One region of the Brevibacterium paucivorans genome, then DNA from elsewhere that is predicted to be linked to it. Evidence: predicted binding sites of a transcription regulator. Region 1 holds the regulator's gene; the other holds the start of a gene.
The links. Region 1 encodes HspR, which represses chaperone genes until heat shock. Its sites were predicted from a motif close to AAGTTGAGTCNNNNNGACTCAACTT; they were not measured.

Region 1 (5,593 bases):
CTCTACGCACAGCAGTCTGCTGACGGTGCCGCAGGTGCCGACGCTACAGGTGCCGGTGCGGCTGACTCCGCAAACGCGGACGACGACGTGGTAGACGCTGAAGTGATCGATGAGGACGAGGAGAACAAGTAATGTCCACCGAGAAACCGTTCGACAGCGCTGGGGAGCCTGCTGAACAGGGCTTCTCGTTTACCGACAAGCGCCGTGTGGACCCCGAAACCGGTGAAGTGCGCGCCCCTAAGGACGCGCAGGAACCGGCAGGCGGACAGCCAGTAGGCGAAGAACCAGCGGCCGAGCCCGCTGGGGCCGAAGCCACAGAAGCTGGAGAGCCAGCAGCTGGGGAACCGGCAGCCGGAGAGCCAGCGGCCGACGCGAGCGACCTCGGGGTAGATATCCCCGAGGACGCCTCGGAACTCAGCGACAGCGAAGGTGTGGAAGTGTCAGCGGAAGCTGCGCAGCACCTCGAGGATCTGCAGCGACTCAACGCCGAATACGCGGCGTACCGTCGCCGTTCCGAACGTGAGCGCGACCGCGCCCACGAAAACGGAATGGTCAAGGTGACCGAGGCGCTCATGCCGATCCTGGACGAAGTGCGCCTGGCGCGCGAGGCCGGCGACGTCGAAGGGCCGTTCGCAAAGCACGTCGACAGGCTGTTCGAAGCCCTGAACAAGCTGGGCATTGAACAGTACGGCGAAGTCGGTGAAGTGTTCGACCCGAACGTTCACGAAGCGCTTATGCAACAACCAAGTGAGGAAGTCGAAGAACCCACGGTTTTCCTAGTTATGCAGCCGGGATACCGGATGGGCGAACGAGTCCTCAAAGCCGCACGTGTGGGAGTTCACGTACCCGCAGAGTAAGACGGGCGCGTGCTACGGCCTAAGGTGCCGTAGCACGCGAGCGGCAATGTAAGAAGGAAGGAGGTGCCAGATGAACTCGGGACCTCAGAACGAATGGTTTGAAAAGGACTACTACGCAACCCTGGGGGTCTCTAAGGACGCCTCCGCCTCGGAAATAAAGAAGGCCTACCGCAAACTGGCCCGCAAATATCACCCGGATGCCAACCCGGGCGATAAAGCTGCGGAAGAGAAGTTCAAGGACGTCAGCGCCGCTAACCAGGTGCTGTCGGATCCGGAAACTCGAAAGCAGTACGACCAGGTTCGGGCCATGGGGTCCGGCGCACGTTTCAGCGCCGGATCCGGTGGCTCCGGCCAGGGGTTCGAGGATATTTTCTCTGGCCTGTTTAACACCGGTGGTGGCTACACGACCCGTGGAACCGGCGGTCCTGGTGGACCTGACCTGGGAGACATCTTCGGAAACTTTGGCGGGGGAAACTTTGGCGGAGGATACTCGCCGGGAGGCTTTTCCGGTGGAGGGTACTCACCAGGTGGATTCTCCGGTGGAGGATTTGGCCCGCAGAAGGGTGGCGACTTCAAAGCTTCGACGCGCTTGTCGTTTAAAGAAGCGGTTGAAGGCGCAACGGTGAAACTGACGATGCCAGGTGGTAAACCGCTGACCGTGCGCACCCCGGTGGGGGTGAGTGACGGGCAGAAGGTTCGCTTGGCAGGCAAAGGCAAGCCGGGAACCAACGGTGGCCCAAATGGAGATGTGATCCTCACGGTTCACGTTGACAAGCACCCCGTGTTCACCCGCGATGGCAACAACCTGCGCATGAACTTGCCGGTGACGTTTGCGGAAGCGGCTCTGGGTGCGACGGTCGACGTTCCAACCTTGGGCGGCGGTTCCGTGCGCATGCGGGTGCCGGCGGGCACGCCGTCTGGACGGGTTCTGCGCGTCCGTGGCAAGGGGATCAACGGTAAGCAGACCGGTGACTTGCTGGTCACCATTGAGATTGCGGTGCCACGCAACCTGAACGCGGATGCAAAAGCGGCCGTGGAAGCCTTCGCAAAAGCCACGGAAGGCGAGGACCCGCGTGAGGGACTCGCATCCAAGGCAAGCCGAGGATGATGCGCCGTGATTAGTTCAAGCGCAGCAGTGTATGTCATTTCGGTGGCAGCGGACCTTGCTGGGATGCACCCGCAGACGCTTCGCCAATATGACCGGCTTGGCTTGGTGATCCCTGAGCGGACTGCCGGCCGAGGTCGTCGCTACTCCGCTGACGACGTTGCCAAGTTGCGGCTCATCCAGCAGCTGAGTCAGGACGAAGGCATCAACCTGGCCGGTATCAAGCGGATCCTCGAGCTTAGAGAGGAAGTTGACGAAGCCCGTCGCCAGCTCAGGGCCATGGAAGAGAAAGTAGAGGCCGCGCGTCAGCATGCCGCCGCGGTGGACCGAGTGTTCGCCGCCGGTTCAGCGGGAGACGTGGTGTCGATTCTCAAGGGGGAACGACCTCGGACGCGGATTGCGGGAGCATTGCTCCCGCCAGCACGTTCAGGCCGACCCACGCTAGTACACAGGCGGTAGGTAGAGCCTTAGATAGATAGAGCCTTAGAACCTTACAGCCACTGAGGGGGCGCAGGGAGATCTCGAGGAGTCGAGTCACCCGCGCCTCCTTTTGCGTTGTCATCGCGCCCGGACACTGGCCAACCGCGGCCCAGCAGGTGTTGGAGAACCTCGGCTTTGTGGCCGGTCACCTGGACCTGTTGGGTGTCTTCGCTGGTGCACATGTGTAGGTCTTCGCCCGTGTCGGTGAAGTGAAGCAGATAGTTCACGGGTTCGCCCCGGTCCTCCCATGTGGAGGTGACGTCGGTTAGGAGCCGGTCGGTCACCTCGGCGGGGAAGTCCAGCGCAGTCATCCCAATGTTGAGGTCAAGCGCGTGGATAAAGCACTCACGGGCACGCAGCCACGGAATGTCAGAGGCGGGGATAGTGGCCCCGCGTCCGCTGACCACCTGGGTTTCCCAGCGGTCCTGGGGGAGGAGGCCGAGGTCGTGGGCGAGTTCGTCTGCAACCTCGTGTGACATGGTGATGACGTCACCGTTTTCGAGGTGTTTGACGTCATCTTCGATGGCTTGGTCGCGGGCGTCGCGGGACGGGTACATGGGGGTCTTTTCGCCGGTGCGCGCCCAGTGGAGCAGACGCATGAATCCTTCTGCGTTGTGCATCATGTGTACGGCCACGTGCTTGCGTGACCAGTCTGGTAGGAGTGACGGTTCGTCCAGGTTGGCCCTGGAGAGCTGGTCGAGGGTTTGAAGGTAGAACGCTTCAGCCAGCGTGCGGAAGTCGAGGTCTTTTTGAAGAGACATGAATGTACCTTTGTGAGGTGGGTTGGTTGGCCGTGGGCCGGAGCGCCCGGGGTGGGCGCCCGGGCGCGTGCCTTAGACCAGGCCGATCCACTTCCAGTAGGTGGCTGAAAGTAGCAAGACCAACAGGTACCCGACCACGGTGATGGGGATACCGGCCTTGAGGAACTGCTTGGCTGTGAACGCACCGGTTCCGTACGCCAGCATGTTCTGTGGCGCGGAGATGGGGAGCAGGAAGCCGAAGCAGATGAGGAACTGCTGGATGATGACGAATCCGATGCCCCCGTTTGCCGCGCCGGGTACGGACTGCGCGAGTGCGATGAACACGGGGATGAGGGCGGAGCTGAGCGAGGTCGCTGAAGCGAAGCCCAAGTGGATGAGAATGGTGAAGAGGCCGACGATTGCGATCATGGCGAGCATTGGCATGTTCGTGATGCCGATTGCGCCGAAGGTCTTTTCTGACAGCCATTCTGCGGCGCCGGTCTTAAGGAGAAGGCTACCGAGCGAGATTCCCACGGCGAACACGATGAGGGTTCCCCAGTTGATGAGCTTTTCGGCGGTCTTCCACGAGAACACGCCAACCTTGGGGAGGAGCAGGAAGCCGATGGCGACGATGGTGACCGTTGCGGAGTCGAATGGGTGGAGGGACTTTTCGGTTGCCCACAGGAAGAGCAGGATGACCGCGACGATGATGAGGCGGATTTCTTTACCGGTGATGGGGCCGAGTTCTTTCAGATTGCGTTCGATGACTGCGCGACCACCTTCGATGTGGTCGACTTCGGGTTTGATGGCCCATCGCATGATGAAGTAGAGAGCGATGCTCATCAGGACCGACCATGGGGCGGCCCACATGAACCACTGACCCCAGGACACCTGCTGTTGCATTGAGGTCTCGATGAAGTTGGTAGCGACAATGTTCTGTGCGGCCGCGGTCTTGATGCCGACATTCCACACGGAAACCGCTTGAGCGGCGGTGATGATCAGCAGGGCTCCCAAGCGGGAGTTGGTCGCCAGGCCGAATGCGGCGACCATACCCAGGAGGATGGGGACGACTGCTCCGGCGCGTGCGGTGGCTGAGGGAACGAAGAACGCCAGGATTGTGGAAATGGCGATGGCACCGATGAGGACGTTGCTGGTCTTTTCACCGGCGAATTTGAGGACGAGGAGGGCGAGGCGTTTGTGGAGGCCGGTGGCCTGCATGGCGGCGGCCAGTGCGAGGGCGGCTGCGACGAGGGCTACTGCTGAGCTGGCAAAGCCGCTGAGGGCTAATTTGATGGAGTCACTTGTGCCCATGGCATCTGCGGTTTCGCCTGTGAGTGGCGGGGCGAACGACAGAGCAATCGTGATGATGCCGACGATGAGAATTGAGGACACCGTGTAGCTGACGGCTTCGGTGACCCACATGATGATGGCGAACGCCAGGATGGCGAGGGCTTGTTTACCTGCGAGGGTGAGGCCATCGCCGGTGGGGATGAGCAGGATGCCAAAGAGGGCGATGAAGGAGACGGCAAACCAGATGGGTTTGAGGTTGAGGTGGGCTAGGAAGCCGTCGGGGTGTTTGTTGGATTCTTCTGCGCTTGCGCGTGCTACCGCCTCTTTTTCGCGTTTGACCTCGGCGGAGGCTTGCGAGCGTTGTTCAGCCTTTTTACGAAGTGAGCTTTTGGCGGGCTCGGCCATGGCGTTCCAATCTTTGGGTGCGGGTGTTCCTGCAGTCACCGAAGAGGATACGCCCCGTGCGTGACATTTTCGTGAACTGTCACATTGTGGGTGAGGGCTTCTACGTATGTGGGCAGGCGCTGAATTTGGGGTGTGGATGTGCAAGAGGGCCGAGGCTGTTTTGTGTGCCCCGGCCCTCTTGCGTGCCGTATTTAGTTGTTGCGTTGCTTTACTGGGTTTTACTTGGTGCGACGGCGGGTGATCAGCACGGTTGCTGCGCCTACGGTGAGGAGTGCCCCACCGGCGAGCAGGCCTGTGAGTCCTGCACCGGTGCGTGGGAGGTCCGAGGAGTTGCCGGCGCTGGAGTCGTTGCCGGAACCTGAACCGTTATCCGAACCGCTGCCCGAGCCGTTGTCGCCTGCTTCAGCGTCATCGTCGTTGTCGCTCTTCTTGCCGTTGGTGACGGTGAAGTGGTCGGTCAGTTCGCCTTGTTCGCTCTTGATGGTGACCTTGTACTTGCCGACGAAGCTTTCAATGCTTTGGCCCCTTTGAACACCGTTAAGCGTGGTTCCCCAGCGGCCTTCTTTGTCAGCGGTTGCTTCGTTTTCGTAGTCTTCGACCTTGCCTTCGCCGTCAACTTTGGTGACCGAGTAGGTGAACTTCTCGTTTGACTTGAGGCCGATGACACCGATCTGAACGCCGGATTCCTTGTCGAGGAATTCTTTTGCGGTCAGTTC
Region 2 (5,593 bases), 400 kb from region 1:
CTCGTCAAGCAGGACCACCGAATACGGCCGGCGACGCACCGCCTCGGTCAGCTGGCCACCGGTTTCGTAACCCACATACCCCGGAGGCGCACCCACCAGGCGCGACACACTGTGCTTCTCGCCGTACTCACTCATGTCGATACGCACCAGCGCACGCTCGTCATCGAACAGGAAGTCCGCCAGCGACTTGGCAAGCTCCGTCTTACCCACACCTGTGGGTCCCAAGAACAGGAACGAACCCGTGGGCCTGTCGGGGTCTGACACGCCTGCGCGCGAACGGCGGATCGCATCGGACACAGCCTCAACAGCCTTCTTCTGCCCAATGAGACGCTTACCAATCACGTCCTCGGCGTGCAGCAACTTCTCCCGCTCGCCCTGCAACAGACGTCCGGCGGGGATACCCGTCCAGGCGGACACCACCTCGGCGATGTCATCCGAACCCACCTGCTCATTCACCATCCGCTTGCCAGCGCCAGCGGCGTCGTTGCTGGCAGCCTGCTTAGCTTCCTGAGCCTCAGCCTGGGCGATCTCCTTTTCAACCAAAGGGATCTCGCCGTACAGCAGGCGCGAGGCGGTTTCCAGGTCGGTGTCTCGGCGCGCGATCTCAGCCTGGCTACGCAGGTTATCCAGCTTCTTTTTCAACTCACCCACGCGGTTGAGGCCAGCACGCTGCGCCTCCCACGTGGCGTTGAGCCCAGCAAGTTTCTCTTGCTTGTCAGCCAGGTCCTCACGCAGGGCTTCCAGACGTTCCTTCGATGCGTCGTCGGACTCGTTGACCAGGGCCATCTCTTCCATCTTTAAACGGTCGACCGCGCGCTGGAGCTCGTCGATCTCAATGGGAGCAGAGTCGATCTCCATGCGCAGACGGCTCGCAGCCTCATCCACCAGGTCGATCGCCTTATCCGGGAGCTGACGCCCAGTGATGTAGCGGTTGGATAAAGCGGCAGCGGCAACCAAGGCGCCGTCTGAAATGGTCACCTTGTGGTGCGCTTCGTAACGCTCCTTGAGCCCACGCAGAATCGCCACGGTGTCTTCGACGCTTGGCTCACCCACGAACACCTGTTGGAACCGGCGCTCAAGAGCTGGGTCCTTTTCGATGTTTTCGCGGTACTCATCCAGCGTGGTCGCACCCACCAGGCGCAACTCACCACGAGCCAACATGGGCTTGAGCATGTTGCCCGCATCCATCGCAGAATCACCCGTAGCACCGGCACCTACGACCGTGTGGATCTCGTCGATGAACGTCACGATCTGCCCATCGGAAGCCTTGATCTCTTCCAGGACAGCCTTGAGGCGTTCCTCGAACTCACCTCGGTACTTCGCACCCGCGACCATTGCAGACAGGTCAAGGCTGATGAGCGTTTTGTTGCGCAATGACTCAGGCACGTCACCGGCCACAATGCGCTGGGCCAGGCCTTCAACCACCGCGGTTTTACCCACACCGGGTTCACCGATGAGAACCGGGTTGTTCTTGGTCCTGCGCGAAAGCACCTGGACCACGCGCCGAATCTCAGAGTCACGCCCAATCACCGGGTCCAGCTTGCCTTCACGCGCCGCCGCGGTTAAGTCCACACCGAACTTCGCCAGCGACTGGAACGTGTCCTCCGGGTTTTCACTTGTCACTTTCTTGCCCCCACGCACGCTGGGAAGCGCGTCCAACAGCGCTTGGCGGGTGACACCTCGGCCGGTTAAAACACGACCCATTTCACCGGTGCCTTGGGTTGCCGCCAGCAACAGGTGTTCCGTGGAGACGAACTGGTCGCCCTGGCCCTGCATTTCGCGCTCAGCGTTGTTGATGAGCTGCAGACCCTGGCGGCTGAGCTGCGGCTGGCTCACGGTCGAGCCTGACAGCGACGGCAGTGCCGCTGACAAGGCTGCGGCTTCGCGGGCGATTTCGGCTGGGTCGGCACCAAGGGCGGTGACGAGCGCACCCGCGATACTGTCTTTCTGTTCGAGGAGGGCGCTGACCAGGTGCGATGGTTCAACCTGGTTGTTGCCACGGTTGACCGCATCCTTAATGGCAGCGGACAGAGCCTCCTGCGAACGCGAGGTAAATTTAGCGTCCATAAGATTCCTTTCACACTTCTAAGCTTCAGAGTTTGAGCTTCTGAAATCTTCAACACTCTCAGGGTTGAGTCTATTCCGCTCAACTTTGAAAATCGGGTGAAAAAGTGCGTGAAGTTGTGCGAGAAAATCGCTTTCGATGGGCCCTTGGCTGTGTGTGCGTGCAACGTCAGCAACCGAAGGCGATAACCTAAAGAGCGAGTACACGAGAAAGAGGTTTCATGTCCATTGTGGTCACCGGCGCTTCAGGTTTTGTGGGTGGCGCGGTTGCGCGTTCGCTAGCAAAAAGTGGGCACCAAGTTATCAGCCTGAGTCGCACGTGCCCGGACTTCGCTGAGCCTCTGACCGGCGACATTGGACTGCCTAACACTCGCAAGCGTCCCGGCGTATGGCACCTTGATTGGGATATTCGCAACCCCGCGCCCGAGGTGGTTAAAGAACGCGCGGACGCCGCCCAGGCGGTCGTCCACACTGCCGGTTGCATGAACGACTGGATGACCTCGAGTTATGCCCACGCCGTGAATGTGACGGGCACCCGCAATGTGCTTGACGCGTTTCCGAACACTCACTTCATCCACTTTTCGTGCGCTCTTGTTTATGACCCGCAGGTGGATCTGGACGGCGCGTACGAGGAGTCCGCGTTGGTGACGGCGGGGCGGTACACCTCGGAGTTGGAGCGGTCGCTGGTGGAGGCCGAGCGGGTGGTTCACCGCGTGCGCCCCGACGCTGTCATTTTGCGCCCCGGCCCCATTTACGGCGCTGGCGACAGGAACACCATGCCGTACATCCTGAAGCGGGTCGAAAATGGGGTGCTGCCTTTGCCGGCCGGAGGTAAGAAGCGGATTACGCTGTGCCACATCGACAACGCGGTTGCCGCCGTTGAGGCGGCAATCAAGAACCCCCACATCAACGGGCCTATCAACGTGGGTGACCCCGAGCCGTATGTACTGCAGAAGGCCATCAACACGATCCTGGCCCGCTCCGAGTCGCACAACATTGTGAAGTTCGAGGAAATGCCTGCTGACCTGAGCAAGCTCAAGGCCTGGTGGTGGGAGCACAAGGCCAAAATGGCTGGCGGTGCTAAAAAGATTGAGAAAGCGATGGCTCGTCAGAATCCCGAGGTGTTGAAGAAGGCGCGCGCGAAGGCTCGGCCGTTGCTGACCCGGTTTGCAGTGCGGCAGTTGGTGCATGACCGCACTTTGAATCTTTCACGTTTGAACACTTTGCTGGGCGTGCACCCGGTGCAGGGTTTGGCGCCTCGCACGGGTGAGCTGCCCGAAGACCACGAGTAGTGGAGCGGGTGCGGCGCTGGGCCTGACGCATTTGCTCTACACGCATACACTCATAGTCATCACGAAGGAGTGGATCTGATGAGCATGAAAACGGACTACGACGTGGTCGCCCACCGTGGAGGCGACCTATGGGTTTTTACGATTCCGTCCCTCAGCGCTACAGGACAGGCGACCAGCCTCTCAGCTGTTACAGACGAGGCTCGAGGCATCATCGAAGCGTGGACAGAGGACGGTCCCGCATACGAAGACATTACTGTCAACGTTCAAATTGACCGAGCCCAAGAAGCTCGTACGGCCACGGCGCCAGACGGCGGAAAGTGAGCGAAACGACACGTTATATTGCGCAGTTTCGCTCACTTTGCGCAGTTTCACCCCAGGATCGAACGAATCCACGCGCTCGAATCGTCAAAACTCGACGCCGTGGTCGTTGAGTCGACCTCAACCGGGATACCGTCGGCTGCAGGGTACGAACCCAAGAACTGCAGCTTGCGCACCATCCGGTGAACGCCAGCCAAGGACTCCGCAACTCGCGGCTCCTGCACGTGACCGGAAATATCGATCGAGAACTTGTACAACCCGAGCCCGTCACCAGTTGGCCGCGACTCAATGCGCGACAAGTTCACACGCCGGGCCGAAAACTGCTCTAGCAACCCCAGCAGCGAACCCGCTTTATCGGTCGCCAACGTGGCTACGATCGTGGTTTTGTCCGCCCCCGTGGGAGTAGGCAACTGCGGGTTCGGTTTAACCAGGATGAACCGGGTCATTGCGTTCTTCGCTGTCCCGATATCCTCCGCCAGAACCTCCAAGCCATACGTCTGAGCCGCCAGCTCAGGGCACACCGCAGCGTGGAACGGCGCTTCACCCGCCCCTAACTGCTTAGCCGCAGCAGCGGTCGACGGCGCAGGCATGAACTGGGCATCCGGCAGGTGCGCACCCGTCCATTCGCGGGTCTGCGCCTCGGCGTGCGGGTGCGTGCCAAACGCTTGCACGTCGGCAAGCGCAGTCCCCGGTCGCACCGCCAGCACGAACCGCACGGGCACCACGGTTTCAGCCACGATACGCGCATGCCCCACACGCATCAGCGCATCAAGGGTCGCGGGCACGCCACCTTCGAGCGAGTTCTCAATGGGCATGACCGCTGCATCGTACACACCACTGGCTATCCCGTCGAGCGCCACGTTGGCGCTGATGACAGGCACGCGCTCAATCTGCCCGCGCCCTTCAGCGTCACCACCGCCGTCAGCGACAGTCCCAGCACCACCGGCCCACACATCCCCCGATTCGATCAGCTGCAGCAGGGCTGCCTCAGTAAACGTTGCGGCCGGGCCCAGATAAGCAACCTTCATTAGCGGATGGTCAGCTGGCGCGACACCACACCGGACTTCGCGCGACGCTGCTCTGGAGTCAGCGACCCGGTCTCTTCCATGGCCGCGTGGAGCTTCTTCGCGAAGTCACCCAGCACCGCGTCGACGTCGTCAGGAGTCTGGTTCTCGTTCAGTTCCCACACAGGGATCACGATTCCGTGGGCGCGGAAGCACCCCAGGTACTTGCCCAGCCCGCCGAGGTTGTTCTCACCTGCCGCGTGCAGGCGCGCCAGTCCGTCCATGACGGTGTCTTCTGGTTCGGTGAACGCCCACCGCACGTAGCAGCGGCCGGCCATTTCGGTCCAGTAGCAGCCTTCCGCAGCCACGAGTTTTTCGGTGGGGCTGATGCGCTGGTTGGCCTGCTCAAGGCCCTCGCGCAGCTGCTCTTCGCTGAACGCGGAGTCTTCTGGCAGGTCCACTTCTTCTGGCAACCAGTAGTCGAACGTTTCTTTAACCGTGACTTTGAACGGCACCGAGGTGTCAAGAATGTCTTGCAGGCGCGGCCCCTCACCTGGGTTGGAGTTGGGTTCGGCGTATGCGCCCGGACCTTGTTCCTTGACCTTAAGGATCGCCGCGGCGAGGTCGCGCGATGGGTCGGGGGAACTGTGTGGGGTTTGCAGTCCGGCCATGAGCACGCCGTCTTGGCGGTTCATGGCTTGCCATGCAGCGGGCAGAAGGGTGGCGAAGGTGACGTCGTCACCACCGTATTCTTCTGTCAGTTTGGCGGTTGCGGTTGCAGCTGGGACCAGTTCGCGCAGGCTCACCAGGTCGGTTTCAAACGGCAGGCCTTCGAACGGGCGTGGAACGAACGCAGCGGCCTGTTGGCGCGCCAGGCGCTTGGCAATGACATCAGCTGTTGACTTCTTGGACTTT

Region 2: a site for HspR is predicted at 2,129-2,153, ahead of clpB (ATP-dependent chaperone ClpB). Genes of this name have one in related genera too.

The regions. Positions count from the first base shown of each region.
Region 1 is NZ_JAFBCP010000001.1:1,398,911-1,404,503, forward strand. It holds gene dnaK (molecular chaperone DnaK) at 1-132, shown strand, start outside; gene JOE56_RS06525 (nucleotide exchange factor GrpE) at 132-857, shown strand; gene JOE56_RS06530 (DnaJ C-terminal domain-containing protein) at 928-1,965, shown strand; gene JOE56_RS06535 (heat shock protein transcriptional repressor HspR) at 2,029-2,421, shown strand; gene JOE56_RS06540 (maleylpyruvate isomerase family mycothiol-dependent enzyme) at 2,454-3,203, opposite strand; gene JOE56_RS06545 (DASS family sodium-coupled anion symporter) at 3,276-4,916, opposite strand; gene JOE56_RS06550 (hypothetical protein) at 5,096-5,593, opposite strand, start outside.
Region 2 is NZ_JAFBCP010000001.1:996,002-1,001,594, forward strand. It holds gene clpB (ATP-dependent chaperone ClpB) at 1-2,067, opposite strand, end outside; gene JOE56_RS04700 (NAD-dependent epimerase/dehydratase family protein) at 2,286-3,356, shown strand; gene JOE56_RS04705 (hypothetical protein) at 3,435-3,677, shown strand; gene pheA (prephenate dehydratase) at 3,725-4,702, opposite strand; gene JOE56_RS04715 (DUF5926 family protein) at 4,702-5,593, opposite strand, start outside.